DNA from 3 places in the Pseudomonas pichavaramensis genome. Region 1 is predicted to be linked to each of the others. Evidence: predicted binding sites of a transcription regulator. Region 1 holds the regulator's gene; each other region holds the start of a gene.
The links. The regulator FliA, encoded in region 1, starts transcription of late flagellar genes. The targets are predictions, from matches to a motif close to CTAAAGTTTNNNNNNNNNNNGCCGNTAA.

Region 1 (4,706 bases):
GGTGATGTCGTCACTGGCAGGTGCTGCAGCGGGCGCAGCAACACTCGCCGGGCTCGCCGACACCTCGACCGTGCCGCTGAATTGACCTTTGCCATGCAGCTGATCGAGCAGGGACTCGAACTCGTCATCGGTGATGTCGTCACTGGAGGTCGCCACTTCTGCGGCCGGCGCATCACCCAGTGCGTCGAGCAATTGCTCGAATTCATCATCAGTGATGTCACCCGAGAGCGTTGGCGCGACCACGGGCTCTGGCTCAGGCTCGGCCTGCTGCGCAGGCGCAGCAGCCGGAGCGGCCTCTGCCCCAGCAGGCTCAGCCAGGCGCGCCAGTGCGGCCAGCAACTCAGGGGAAGCAGGCGTAGGTTCGCGGCGCTCACGCACCTCACCGAACATGCCATTGACTGCATCAAGAGCCTCGAGCACCACATCCATCAGTTCCGAGTCGACGCGACGCTCACCCTTGCGCAGGATGTCGAACACGTTTTCGGCGATATGGCAGCACTCCACCAGCTCATTGAGCTGGAGGAAGCCCGCTCCGCCCTTGACGGTATGGAAACCGCGAAAGATGGCGTTGAGCAGGTTCATGTCGTCCGGTCGGCTTTCCAGCTCGACTAATTGTTCGGACAACTGTTCGAGAATCTCGCCGGCCTCTACCAGGAAGTCCTGGAGGATCTCTTCATCGGCGCCGAAGCTCATATGTGTGTGCTCCTTAGAACCCTAGACTGGACAGCAGGTCGTCGACATCGTCCTGACTGGAGGCAACGTCATCACGCTTATCGGCATGAATCTGCGGACCTTCACCCCGCGATGGCTCTTTTGATTTTTCCTGTTCGGCACGCAGCACTTCATGGTCATGCTGAATACCGGCAAAACGATCGACCTGACTGGCCATGAGCATCAGTTTCACCAGATTGCTCTCGACCTCGGTCACCAACTGGGTGACACGCTTGATCACCTGCCCGGTAAGGTCCTGGTAGTCCTGCGCCAGCAGAATATCGTTGAGGTGATTGGACAACTTGGCGCCGTCACGCTCGCTGCGAGCCAGAAACAGCTCGACACGCTTGGCCAGTTCGCGAAACCCGTCAGCCCCAATCTCGCGACGCATGAAGCGACCCCATTCCGCCCCCAGGCTTTGCGCCTCATCGCTCAGGTCATTGACCAACGGAGCGCTCTGCTCCACCAGATCCATGGTGCGGTTGGCAGCCCTTTCGGTCTGGGTAACGACGTAGTTCAAGCGTTCGGTCGCATCGGCAATCTGCGAAAGCTCCTGCGCATGCGGCATGCGCGGATCGATCTGGAAATTGACAATGGCGTTGTGCAGTTCACGGGTCAGCTTGCCAACCTCGTGATAGAGCCCGTGGTCACGGACCTTGTTGAGCTCGTTGATCAGTTGCACCGCGGCGCCGAAATTGCCTTGTTCGAGGCTATCGACCAAATCGCGGGCGTTGTTCTTCAGGGTCGACTCGAGGTCACCCATCGTGGAGTCATCATGTTCCATAGCACCCTCGCGGCCGACATCAGCCGTTGACCCGCTCGAAGATCTTCTCGATCTTTTCCTTCAGCACCTGGGCGGTGAAGGGTTTGACCACGTAGCCATTCACGCCGGCCTGGGCCGCCTCGATGATCTGATCGCGCTTGGCTTCAGCAGTCACCATCAGCACTGGCAGATGCTTGAGGCGCTCGTCAGCGCGCACGGCACGCAGCAGGTCGATGCCGGTCATACCGGGCATGTTCCAGTCGGTCACCAGAAAGTCGAAGCTGCCACTTTGCAACATCGGCAGCGCCGAAGTGCCGTCATCGGCTTCTGCGGTGTTGGTGAAACCCAAATCCCGCAAGAGGTTCTTGATGATCCGTCGCATCGTCGAAAAATCATCAACGATGAGGATTTTCATGTTCTTGTCCAAGTCGACCTCCGTACAGTCCCAAACGTATTGCGCTCGCAACTACGTCCTTTAATCGTGAAACCGCTTGCGCCTGCGAGTAAGCCGCCCTTCAGCCGGCGCGCCATTCGCTCAGTCGTGAGCGCAGGCGTGCCGCGCACTGACTGTGCAATTGACTCACGCGCGACTCGCTAACCCCCAGCACTTCACCGATTTCTTTCAAGTTCAGTTCTTCATCGTAATACAGCGCCAGCACAAGACGTTCACGCTCCGGTAAGCCGGCGATGGCATCGGCCAAAGCCGCCTGGAAGCGTTCGTCTTCGAGGTCCCGCGAAGGTTCGAGATGGGTGTGCCCGGCGTCTTCATGCAACCCTCCGTGCTCGCCGTCCTGCAGAAGGTCGTCGAAGCTGAACAGGCGGCTGCCCAAAGTGTCGCCAAGAATGCCGTAGTAATCCTCCAGACTCAATTGGAGTTCGGCCGCAACCTCGTGATCTTTAGCGTCACGCCCGGTACGGGCCTCCACGACACGAATCGCATCGCTGACCATGCGACTGTTGCGGTGCACCGAACGCGGCGCCCAGTCGCCCTTGCGCACCTCATCGAGCATGGCCCCGCGGATACGAATTCCGGCGAAGGTTTCGAAGCTGGCTCCTTTGCTGGAGTCGTATTTACGTGAAGCTTCGAGCAAACCGATCATGCCCGCCTGGATCAGATCATCGACCTGCACGCTGGCCGGCAAACGTGCCAGCAGGTGGTAGGCGATACGCTTGACCAAGGGGGCATAACGCTCGATCAACTGGTGCTGGGAATCCTGCGCCTGCGCCTTGTTGTACATACGAAGTCCAGAAGCTGCTGTCATACGGCGCTGTCAGCCGTCGGTTGCTGCACCAGACGCTCGACAAAAAACTCCAGATGGCCACGGGGGTTGGCCGGCAGCGGCCAGGTGTCAACCTTCTGGGCAATCGCCTTGAACGCCAGAGCGCACTTGGATCGTGGGAACGCTTCATAAACGGCACGCTGCTTCTGTACGGCCTTGCGCACGCACTCGTCGTAGGGCACGGCACCGACATACTGCAGGGCGACGTCAAGAAAACGATCCGTCACCTTGGTCAGCTTAGCAAAGAGATTGCGACCTTCCTGCGGGCTGTGGGCCATATTGGCCAGCACACGGAAACGGCTGATGCCATGGTCGCGATTGAGCAGTTTGATCAGCGCATAGGCGTCGGTGATGGAGGTCGGTTCATCGCACACCACCACGAGAACTTCCTGCGCAGCACGAACGAAGCTGACCACCGCATCACCGATACCGGCTGCGGTATCGATCACCAGCACGTCAAGATTCTCGCTGATATCGCTGAATGCCTGGATCAGCCCGGCGTGCTGCATCGGCGTGAGGCTGACCATGCTCTGCGTGCCAGACGCTGCCGGCACGATGCGAATACCACCCGGGCCCTGCAGCAATACGTCGCGCAGGTCACATTCGCCAGCAATCACATCGGCCAGCGTACGCTTGGGCGTAAGGCCCAACAGTACATCGACGTTAGCCAGGCCTAGGTCGGCGTCCATCAGCATGACTCGGCGGCCGAGGTCAGCCAGGGCCATGGACAGATTCACCGACACATTGGTCTTGCCGACGCCACCCTTGCCGCCGGTCACCGCGATCACCTGTACGGGATGCATACCCATGTTCTTTCTACACCTTGTCTAACTTCGACTTGGCCATCCCAGATCGATTACCTGTGGAGGCCGTTCACTTCTGCGTCATGACGCGGGAGGGTGCAACAATACCGTCCGTTATCCGGCGCGCTGCGCCGGCTGCTGATAGAGCCCGGCGAACAGCTGCGCCATGGCATCTTCACTCGGCTGCTCCGCAGACTGCAGTCCTACTGCACGACTGACCAGTTGGTGACTACGCGGCACCTGCAGGTCATCCGGAATTCGCGGTCCATCAGTGACATAGGCTACCGGCAGTTGCTGGCCTATAGCCAGACCCAATACCTCACCCAGGCTGGCAGCCTCGTCAAGCTTTGTCAGTATGCAGCCTGCAAGGCCGCAACGCTTGTAACTATGGTAGGCCGCCTTGAGCACTTGGCTCTGACTCGTTGCCGCCAATACCAGATAATTCTTTGCCTTGATCCGCGCCGAAGCCAGACTTTCCAGCTGCAAACGCAAAGCCGGATCGTTGCCCGGCAGGCCGGCGGTGTCGACCAGCACCACGCGCTTCTTGGCCAGGGGGGTCAGAGCCTGTAACAGGGACTGCCCTGGATCGACCTGAGTCACCGATACGCCAAGGATACGCCCAAGCGTCTTGAGTTGCTCTTGCGCGCCAATACGATAGCTATCCATACTGACCAGAGCGACCTGTTGCGCGCCGTACTTAAGTACGTAGCGCGCAGCCAGCTTGGCCAGCGTGGTGGTTTTGCCCATACCGGCGGGGCCGACCAGAGCGATTACCCCGCCCTCTTCCAGCGGCTCTACCTTGGGCGTTCTGATGGCGTGAGCCAGATGCGCCAGGATCATCCGCCAGGCCTGACGCGGCTCGGCGATCCCAGACACCTTGTTCAGCAGCGCTTGCGACAGCTCGGCCGACAGGCCCATGCGCTGCAGGCGACGCCAGAGGTTGGCCTGCTGCGGACGACGATTCTGCATCTGCCCCCAAGCAATCGAGCCCAGCTGAACCTCGATCAGCTCACGCAGGCCGTGCAGTTCGAAGCGCATGGCATCCAGCGCGCGCGGGTCAACCGCTGGCGCCGCAGCCGCGACGGCCTCGACAGGACGCTGAGGTTTGACCGGAGTAGCCGGCAGTTCGGGGGCCAGCAGCGACTCGTT
Region 2 (4,706 bases), on a different contig from region 1:
TTTCTACAAGGGCTAATGCGGTTATCGGTGCCCGGGCAGCTTTCTTGACCGTTATGGCGCGCGGTCGAAATTATGCACGAAATGCTTTAGATAATGAACGCAGGCCATTTTTGACAGGATAGTCAGCTTGCGGCAGAGTACGCGGCTTTTTGCGCCGGCCCTGGCTGGCATACCTGCAGGTAGAACGTTTTATGAATGCTGTTATAGCCGCAGTCGGCATCATGTTGCTGCTCAGTCTCTGTCGCGTGCATGTGGTGGTGGCGCTGATCATTGGGGCTTTTGTAGGCGGGTTGTTGGGTGGGCTGGGTATCGAGGGCACGCTCCAGGCCTTCAACCAGGGATTGGGCGGCGGTGCGACGGTTGCATTGTCCTATGCACTACTGGGCGCCTTCGCTGTGGCAATTGCCAAATCCGGCCTTGCTCATGCCCTGGCGGACAAGGCTCTGGCACTGGTCGGCAAACAGCAGGAAGGTGGCGGTGGAGCGCTGAAATGGGTGCTGATCGGGCTGCTGCTGGCTGTGGCCATTTCCTCACAGAACCTGCTGCCGATTCATATCGCTTTCATTCCGTTGCTGGTGCCGCCACTGCTCTATGTATTGAGCAAGTTGCAACTCGATCGTCGCTTGATTGCCTGCGTGCTGACGTTCGGTCTGATCACGCCATACATGTTCTTGCCGGTCGGCTTCGGTGGCATCTTTCTCAACGAGATTCTTCTGGCCAATGTCGCCAAGTCCGGTATCGATGTGACGGGTATCAGCATCACCCAGGCGATGGCCATTCCGGCATTGGGCATGTTCTGCGGTCTGCTCGTGGCGGTGTTGTTCACTTACCGGGGCAAGCGTGTTTATGACTTGGATAAGGTTGCACAGAGCGAGCGCCTGGATGTGCAGTACAACCCACTGAGCCTGCTGGTAGCGGGTTTGGCGATCGCAGCTGCATTCGTCGTGCAGCTGTGGCTGGATTCGATGATCATCGGTGCGCTGGTCGGTTTCGTGGTCTTCTCGGTATCCGGCGTAGTGCGCTGGAAAGAAGCGGACGGCCTGTTCACCGAGGGCATGAAAATGATGGCCATGATCGGCTTCATCATGATCGCCGCTGCCGGCTTTGCGGAAGTGATGAAGACCACTGGCCAGGTCGGGATGCTGGTTGATAGCGCTGCCAAGTTGATTGGCCACAACAAGGCTGTCGGTGCGCTGTTGATGCTGCTGGTGGGGCTGCTGGTGACCATGGGCATCGGTTCGTCCTTTTCGACCATCCCGATCATCGCCGCGATCTTCGTGCCGCTCGGCATGCAGCTCGGTTTCAGCCCGTTGGCGATCGTCTCTATCGTCGGTACTGCCGGCGCCTTGGGAGACGCGGGTTCACCCGCTTCTGACTCGACCCTCGGGCCAACCTCGGGCCTGAACGCCGATAGTCAGCACAATCACATCTGGGACAGCGTGGTGCCTACGTTTCTGCACTACAACCTGCCGCTTCTGGCGTTCGGCTGGGGCGCCGCTATGCTGCTGTAAAGGTGTGCACATGATGCGCTGGATTAAGTTCTCGGCATCTCTAGTCGCTTAACTCCTGTACGGGGCTGCCGATATATCGGTAGCCCCGTTTTGGTTCGTACATAAGGACAATAAGAATGCGCCTGACATTGAAAACCAAGGTAATCCTGCTTGCGCTGGTTCCGGTCATCCTGTTCGCGTTGGTGTTGAGCGGCACCGCAGCCAAGGTATTGCAGAGCATGGCGGCGAAAGAAGTGAGCGAAACACGCGAGCGCTTGCTGCAGGAGAAGCGCAGTGAGCTGGAGCATTACATGCAGATCGCCTTGGGTTCCGTTCAGGGGCTGTACGACGGCGCTGCTCAGGGTGACCTGGCCGGTCGTGCCCAGGCCATCGTGATTCTCTCGAAGATCAAATATGGCGCCGACGGCTACTTCTTCGGTCATGACTCCAACGTCGTGCGGCTTTTCCGCGGCGATAGTCCGGTCGATGTCGGCAAAAGCCTGGCTGACCGTCGTGACCCGAATGGGGTTTACATCAATCGCGAGCTGGTCAACGTGGCGAAGAACAACACCTACTTCGTCAACTATTCCTCGCCGCTGCCGGGTAACGAGTCGGTACAGGTACCCAAGCTGGCGTACAGCTATTACCTGCCGAAGTGGGATATGGCGGTGGGCACGGCGCTGAATCTCGATGGTATCGAGGCACAGGTCGGGGAGGTCGAAGCAGAGATCAAACACCGTATCAGCACCATCATCACCAGCATCATGATCGTTGCGGCGGTGTTGCTGCTGGTCTTCGGAATTGTCGGTGTCTGGCTCGGCAATGCCTTCCTGCGCCCGTTGCAGCAGATCAAGGCCAATCTCGATGATATTGCCGCAGGCGAGGGTGACCTGACACGTCGTCTGCCGATCACCAGTGAGGATGAATTGGGTCAACTGGCGGGCTCTTTCAACCGCTTCGTCGAAAAAGTGCATGGTCTGGTGCGGCAGATCGTCGAGATGACGGGCCAGCTCACCGAATTGGTTACCCAGGTTTCGCAGCAGGCCCAGCGTTCCGAGCAGGCCATGGCGCAGCAGCGTCACGAGACCGATCAGGTCGCCACGGCGATCAATGAGATGTCGGCTGCTGCGCACGAGGTGGCCAAGAGCGCACAGAATGCGGCGGAAGCTGCGCAGCAGACGGATCGTGAAGGTCAATCGGCGAAAAGCGTGGTCGACGGCAGCATCCAGCGTATTCATTCATTGGTCGAGGACATCCGCAGCAGTGGTGTCTCGCTGGATAGTCTGCAGCAGGACGTGCAGTCCATCGTCAGCGTGCTCGATGTCATCCGCTCTATTGCCGAGCAGACCAACCTGCTGGCGCTCAACGCTGCCATTGAGGCGGCGCGCGCCGGTGAGGCCGGCCGTGGTTTCGCCGTGGTCGCCGATGAGGTGCGTGCGCTGGCCAGTCGGACTCAACAGAGCACCCAGGAAATCCAGGGCATGATCGATCGCCTGCAGCAGGGCACTCAGGAGTCGGTGACCTCGATGCGTCGCTCCAGCGATGCCGGTGAGATCACCAGCGAGCAGGCCAACAAAGCCGGGGAGTCGCTCGACGCCATCGCTCAGCTGATTGCCACCATCAACGCGATGAACGCGCAGATCGCCAGCGCCGCTGAGGAGCAGACGGCCGTTGCCGAGGAGATCAACCGCAGCGTGCATCAGATCGCCGTCGCGGTGGACAGCGTGGCGGACGAAACCGAGCGTGGCGCGCAGACCGCACGCAGCCTGGCCGGGCTCGGCGAGCGTCTGGGTGCGCTGGTGCGTCAGTTCCGTATCTGATTCAGTCCGGCAATTTCCAGCGGCTTATCGCTTCGCTGAGGTGCTCGATCCAGGCGCGGACCGCCGGCGACATGCCGCGCCTGTGTGCATAGGCCAGCTGCACATGGCCCTGTGGCACATGCCACTCCGGTAGCAGGGCAACCAGCCGGCCATCGAGTAGCTCCTCGTTGCAGAAGGTCGTTGGTAGCAGGGTGATCCCCAACCCTGCCAGTGCTGCCGATTTGCGAATGGGGAAGTCGTCGATGGCCAGCCGGGCTTCCATGGCAATCTCGCTGACCTCATGCGTCGCTTCATGGTGGAAACGCCAATGAATGCGCCGGTCGGCTGCAACTGCACCCAGGGCCGGCAGCTGTTGCAGGTCGCTGGGGTGGCTCAGTGGCAGCCCGGCAACCAGATTCGGGTGAGCGACGATATAGGCCCGCGCCGGTACCAGGCGCCGGGTGATCAGGCCAGGTTCTTCGTCCTCGGCCATGCGCACACGCAGCGCGACGTCCACTGCCTCGTTGAGCAGATCCACGCGTCGATTGGTATGCAGTACTTCCAGCTGAACCTGCGGGTAGCGTGCAAGAAACCCATTGATGATCTCGGGCAGCAGGGTCAGCCCATTGGGGCTGGAGAAGCGCACCCGGCCGCGCGGTTCGCTGGTCAGGTTGGCCACGGTTTCTTCGGCCTGCTCGGCCTCCAGCAACATCGCCTGACAGTGGCGCAGGTAGCGTTCGCCAATGTCGGTCAGCGCCAGCTTACGGGTGCTACGTTGCAGCAGGCGCGCGCCCAGGCGCTGCTCCAGCTCGGCGATACGTCGTGAAAGGCGCGACTTGGGAATGCCCAGGGCCCGTCCGGCTGCGGCGAAACCGCCAGCTTCCACTACCTTGGCGAAGTAGAACAGATCGTTGAGGTCATGCATTTCAGTGTCCTATGAGTGGGACGAACTATCGCATTTATGCTGTCTTATCGGCTATTGGTTCCATTAGTAGTATCCACGCCATCACTTTGTCGACTCTTACTACTCTCGGAGAGCCTCATGAAACTTCTGCACCTCGATTCCAGCATCCTGGGTGATGCATCTGCCTCTCGTCAGCTCAGCAAAGCCGTGGTCGAAGCCTGGAGCGCAGCCACTCCGGGTGTCCAGGTTACTTACCGTGACCTGGCCAGTGATGCGCTGGGCCACTTTTCCGCTGCCAGCCTGGTGGCTGCAGGTACTCCGGCAGAGCTGCGTGATGCTGCACAGAAGCACGAAGTCGAACTGGCGGAGCGCACGCTGGAAGAGTTCCTCGCCGCTGACGCCGTAGTCATCGGTGCGCCGATGTACAACTTCGCCATTCCCAGCCAACTCAAGGCGTGGATCGATCGCATCGCCGTAGCCGGCAAAACCTTCAAATACACCGAGACCGGTGCG
Region 3 (4,706 bases), on a different contig from region 1:
CCCTGGTAATGGGCCTGGAGTGGAATAGATGAGCACAGACAAAGAAGATCTCGAACTGGATGAAGACTTTGTCGCGGACGATGCCGACGATGCCGAGCCTGCGGTGGAAGTTGCCAAGACCAACCTGACCAAACGCCGCATTATCGACAACTTCCTCGAAGAGCGTCGCCTGCACAAACAGCTGGCCGAATACGACTTCGATATCTGAGGTCCGAACGCACAAGAAAAGCCCGGTTTGCCGGGCTTTTCTTTGTCAGTCGCGACGCGAGGGCGAGAGCAGCTCGATCTTGTAGCCGTCCGGGTCCTCGACGAAGGCCAGGATGCTCGTGCCATGCTTCATCGGCCCCGGCTCGCGGGTGATCTTGCCGCCGCGGTTGCGAATGTCTTCGCAGGCCTTGTAAACGTCGGCCACCTCCAGGGCGATGTGGCCATAGCCGTTACCCAGCTCGTAGCTGTCGACGCCCCAGTTGTGGGTCAGCTCGATCACGCTGTTGTGCGCCTCATCGCCATAGCCGACGAATGCCAGGGTGAACTGGCCTTCCGGGTAGTCCTTGCGGCGCAGCAGAGTCATGCCCAGCACTTCAGTGTAGAAGGCGATGGACTTGTCCAGATTGCCGACACGCAGCATGGTATGCAGCAGTCTCATGGCTATTCTCCTCATCGGCCCGGTGTAGCCGGGCTCAGAATGACAAACCCCGGCGCGTGGCCGGGGTTATTTGACACGCTGCAAGCAGTCTATCAGAGCAGCTTGCGGCCCTTGCCAGCGGCGATGCGCATGCGCAGGGCGTTGAGCTTGATGAAGCCCGCTGCGTCCTGCTGGTTGTAGGCGCCGCCGTCTTCCTCGAAGGTCGCGATGTTGGCGTCGAACAACGACTCGTCGGACTTACGGCCGGTAACGATGACGTTGCCCTTGTACAGCTTCAGGCGTACCACACCGTTCACGTTGGCCTGAGAGGCGTCGATCATCTGTTGCAGCATCAGACGCTCCGGGCTCCACCAGAAACCGTTGTAGATCAGGCTGGCGTACTTCGGCATCAGCTCGTCTTTCAGGTGGGCGACTTCGCGGTCGAGGGTGATCGACTCGATGGCGCGGTGACCCTTAAGCATGATGGTGCCGCCGGGGGTTTCGTAGCAACCACGGGACTTCATACCGACGAAGCGGTTCTCGACGATATCCAGACGACCGATGCCGTTCTCGCCACCGATGCGGTTCAGCTCGGCCAGCACCTGCGCCGGAGTCATTTCCTTGCCGTCGATGGCGACGATGTCACCGCCGCGGTAGGTCAGCTCGATGTAAGTCGGCACGTCCGGCGCCGCTTCCGGCGACTTGGTCCAACGCCACATGTCTTCTTCGTGCTCGGTCCAGGTGTCTTCCAGCACGCCGCCCTCATAGGAGATGTGCAGCAGGTTGGCGTCCATGGAGTACGGCGACTTCTTCTTGCCGTGGCGCTCGATTGGGATGGCGTGCTTCTCGGCGTAGTCCATCAGCTTCTCGCGCGACAGCAAGTCCCACTCGCGCCACGGGGCGATGACTTTGACGCCCGGCTTCAGCGCATAGGCGCCCAGCTCGAAACGCACCTGGTCGTTACCCTTGCCGGTGGCGCCATGGGAGATGGCGTCAGCGCCGGTCTCGTTGGCGATTTCGATCAGGCGCTTGGCGATCAGCGGACGGGCGATGGAGGTACCCAGCAGGTACTCGCCTTCGTAGATGGTGTTGGCGCGGAACATCGGGTAGACGAAATCACGCACGAATTCTTCGCGCAGGTCGTCGATGTAGATTTCCTTGACGCCCAGGGCCTGAGCCTTGGCACGAGCCGGCTCGACCTCTTCGCCCTGGCCGAGGTCAGCGGTGAAGGTCACCACTTCACAGTTGTAGGTATCTTGCAGCCACTTGAGGATCACCGAGGTGTCCAGGCCACCGGAATAGGCCAGAACTACCTTTTTGACGTCCGCCATGCCATCACTCCACGGGTTGTACGGTAAAACCCGTGATTCTACTGGCCTCGCGGGGCAATTTACAGAGGCGCGACAGCTTGTGACGATGAGGCGACGAAGATATTCGTCATTTATCGCCGCAGATCACAGGCAGCCCCCGGCTCAGCGGCACTCGTGAGAGGATTTATCAGGAGGGCGTACTGCCGGGCGGGTCAGCCGGCGGCGTGGCCGGCGCGCTCTGTGGCGCTGTCTCAGGAACCGGCACGCGGTCCAGGCGCAGAGTGGCGCGGCGGTTCTTGGCGCGGTTGGCCTCGTTATTGTTCGGCACCAACGGATAGCGCTCGCCGTGGAAACGCACGGTAATCTGCTCAGCCGGAATACCGCCAGCTTTCAGATACTCCTGCACGGCCAGCGCACGCCGCCGGGAAAGGTCGCGATTGGTCAGGCGGTTACCGCTGTTGTCGGCGTGACCGTCGATCTGGAAGCTGTTGATGGTCGGATCGGCCTTGACGAAGTCGAGGATGATATCGAGCTTGGCCTTGGCCATCGGATCGAGATCGATTCCGCCGCCGGGAAAGCCGATCTGCGCCTGACGGATCTGATCGAAATTGACTGGTAGCAACTTCGCGGTGCAGGCCTGATAGTCGTCATAGGCCTGATGAAATTTCACCGGCAGCAAACGCACTTCCAGGCTTTCACTGCCATTGAGGGTGCGATGACGCACCACCGGGCTACGGCCTTCCAGCAAGCCGGTCAGCAGCCGCGCGCCCTGCTCCTGAGAGCTGTTGAACGGTACGTCGCCATTACCGATGCTGACCACTCCCAGGTTGATATCACTACGTCCCGGCTGCCAGGGTGCCGCTGCGGCCAACAGAACTGCGGAACCGTTGCCGAGCCAGCGCTCACGCGCCTTGAGGCGGAACGTCACCTGCTCACCCGCGCGGCGCACGAACTCACCACTGCCGAAGTTGCTGATCGGCTGACTCAGACGGCACTCGAACTGGTCGCCTTCGACTTTCCACTCCACCTTCTCCAGTCGAGTCTGGAAGCTGATGGCATGCGCCGGCAGACACAAAGGCATGCCAGCCAGCAGGCTGATCAGGATGAAATAGGGCGCACGCACGACAGGCTCCAGGGCGGTTCACAGCGTTCTCAGGTGATATCGGTCACACTCGCGGAAACTTGACCCCCTGCGTTCGATTGTCACGCTGGCGCGAGCGCGAACAGGCGCTTTTCAGTTACCATGCGGCCACGTTTTACCCGCCTGGAAGCCCCCATGTCCGACCGTCTGACTCTTCTGCGTCCCGATGACTGGCACATTCACCTGCGCGATGGCGCGGTGCTGCCACACACCGTCGGCGATGCCGCGCGCGCCTTCGGCCGCGCCATCATCATGCCCAACCTGGTTCCGCCGGTACGCAATGCCGAGGAAGCCGATGCCTACCGCCAGCGCATTCTCGCGGCGCGTCCGGCCGGCAGCCGTTTCGAGCCGCTGATGGTGCTCTACCTCACCGACAACACCCGTCCCGAGGATGTCCGCGCGGCCAAGGCCAGCGGCTTCGTGCACGCCGCCAAGCTGTACCCGGCCGGCGCCACCACCAACTCGGACTCGGGCGTGACCAGCATCGACAAGATCTTCCCGGTGCTCGAAGCCATGGCCGAGGTCGGCATGCTGCTCTTGGTGCACGGTGAAGTGACCCGCTCCGAGATCGACGTGTTCGACCGTGAGAAGACCTTTATCGACGAGCACCTGACCCGTGTGGTCGAGCGCTTCCCGAACCTGAAAGTGGTGTTCGAGCACATCACCACCCGTGACGCAGTGCAGTTCGTCGAGGCCGCCTCGGCCAACGTCGGCGCCACCATCACCGCCCACCACCTGCTGTACAACCGCAACCACATGCTGGTCGGCGGCATTCGTCCGCACTTCTATTGCCTGCCGATCCTCAAGCGCAACGTGCACCAGGAAGCCCTGCTCGATGCCGCCACCGGTGGCAACGCCAAGTTCTTCCTCGGTACCGACTCGGCGCCACACGCCAAGCATGCCAAGGAAGCGGCCTGCGGCTGCGCCGGCTGCTACACCGCGTATGCCGCCATCGAGCTGTATGCCGAGGCCTTCGAGCAACGTGGCGCACTGGACAAACTGGAAGCCTTCGCCAGCTTCCACGGCCCGGACTTCTACGGCATGCCGCGCAACAGCGACAGCATCACCCTGGTGCGTGAGGAGTGGACCGTCCCGGCCAGCCTGCCACTGGGCGATAGCAGCGTCGTGCCGCTGCGCGCTGGCGAAACCCTGCGCTGGAAACTGCTGGAGGCCCAGGCATGAGCGAAGACAACTACGACGACGAACTGGAAGCCAGCCTGCCGGCCGGGCCGCGCTCGCCGATGGCTGCGCGCTTTCGTGGCTACCTGCCGGTCGTGGTTGACGTGGAGACCGGCGGTTTCAACAGTGCCACCGACGCGCTGCTGGAGATCGCCGCCACCACCATCGCCATGGACGAGACGGGCTTCCTCTATCCGGATCACACGCACTTCTTCCGCATCGAGCCGTTCGAAGGCGCCAATATCGAACAGGCGGCGCTGGAGTTCACCGGCATCAAGCTCGATCACCCGCTGCGCATGGCCGTAAGCGAAGATCATGCGCTGGGGGAAATCTTCAAGGGCATTCGCAAGTCGATCAAATCGGCCGGCTGCAAACGCGCCATTCTGGTCGGGCACAACAGCAGCTTCGATCTCGGCTTTCTCAATGCCGCGGTCAACCGTTGCGGCATCAA

Region 2: ACJRW5_RS14145 (methyl-accepting chemotaxis protein) is a predicted target of FliA. The motif match lies at 1,559-1,586, and genes of this name have one in related genera.
Region 3: ACJRW5_RS11880 (flagellar protein MotY) is a predicted target of FliA. The motif match lies at 3,095-3,122, and genes of this name have one in related genera.

Annotation. Positions count from the first base shown of each region.
Region 1 is NZ_JBJKFJ010000002.1:224,349-229,054, forward strand. It holds gene ACJRW5_RS04590 (chemotaxis protein CheA) at 1-693, opposite strand, end outside; gene ACJRW5_RS04595 (protein phosphatase CheZ) at 707-1,495, opposite strand; gene ACJRW5_RS04600 (chemotaxis response regulator CheY) at 1,515-1,889, opposite strand; gene fliA (RNA polymerase sigma factor FliA) at 1,990-2,736, opposite strand; gene fleN (flagellar synthesis regulator FleN) at 2,733-3,563, opposite strand; gene flhF (flagellar biosynthesis GTPase FlhF) at 3,672-4,706, opposite strand, start outside.
Region 2 is NZ_JBJKFJ010000007.1:275,896-280,601, reverse strand. It holds gene ACJRW5_RS14150 (Na+/H+ antiporter family protein) at 192-1,511, shown strand; gene ACJRW5_RS14145 (methyl-accepting chemotaxis protein) at 1,628-3,310, shown strand; gene ACJRW5_RS14140 (LysR substrate-binding domain-containing protein) at 3,312-4,214, opposite strand; gene ACJRW5_RS14135 (FMN-dependent NADH-azoreductase) at 4,332-4,706, shown strand, end outside.
Region 3 is NZ_JBJKFJ010000006.1:135,754-140,459, reverse strand. It holds gene ACJRW5_RS11895 (PA3496 family putative envelope integrity protein) at 29-208, shown strand; gene gloA (lactoylglutathione lyase) at 254-646, opposite strand; gene ACJRW5_RS11885 (argininosuccinate synthase) at 739-1,956, opposite strand; gene ACJRW5_RS11880 (flagellar protein MotY) at 2,123-3,058, opposite strand; gene pyrC (dihydroorotase) at 3,212-4,258, shown strand; gene rnt (ribonuclease T) at 4,255-4,706, shown strand, end outside.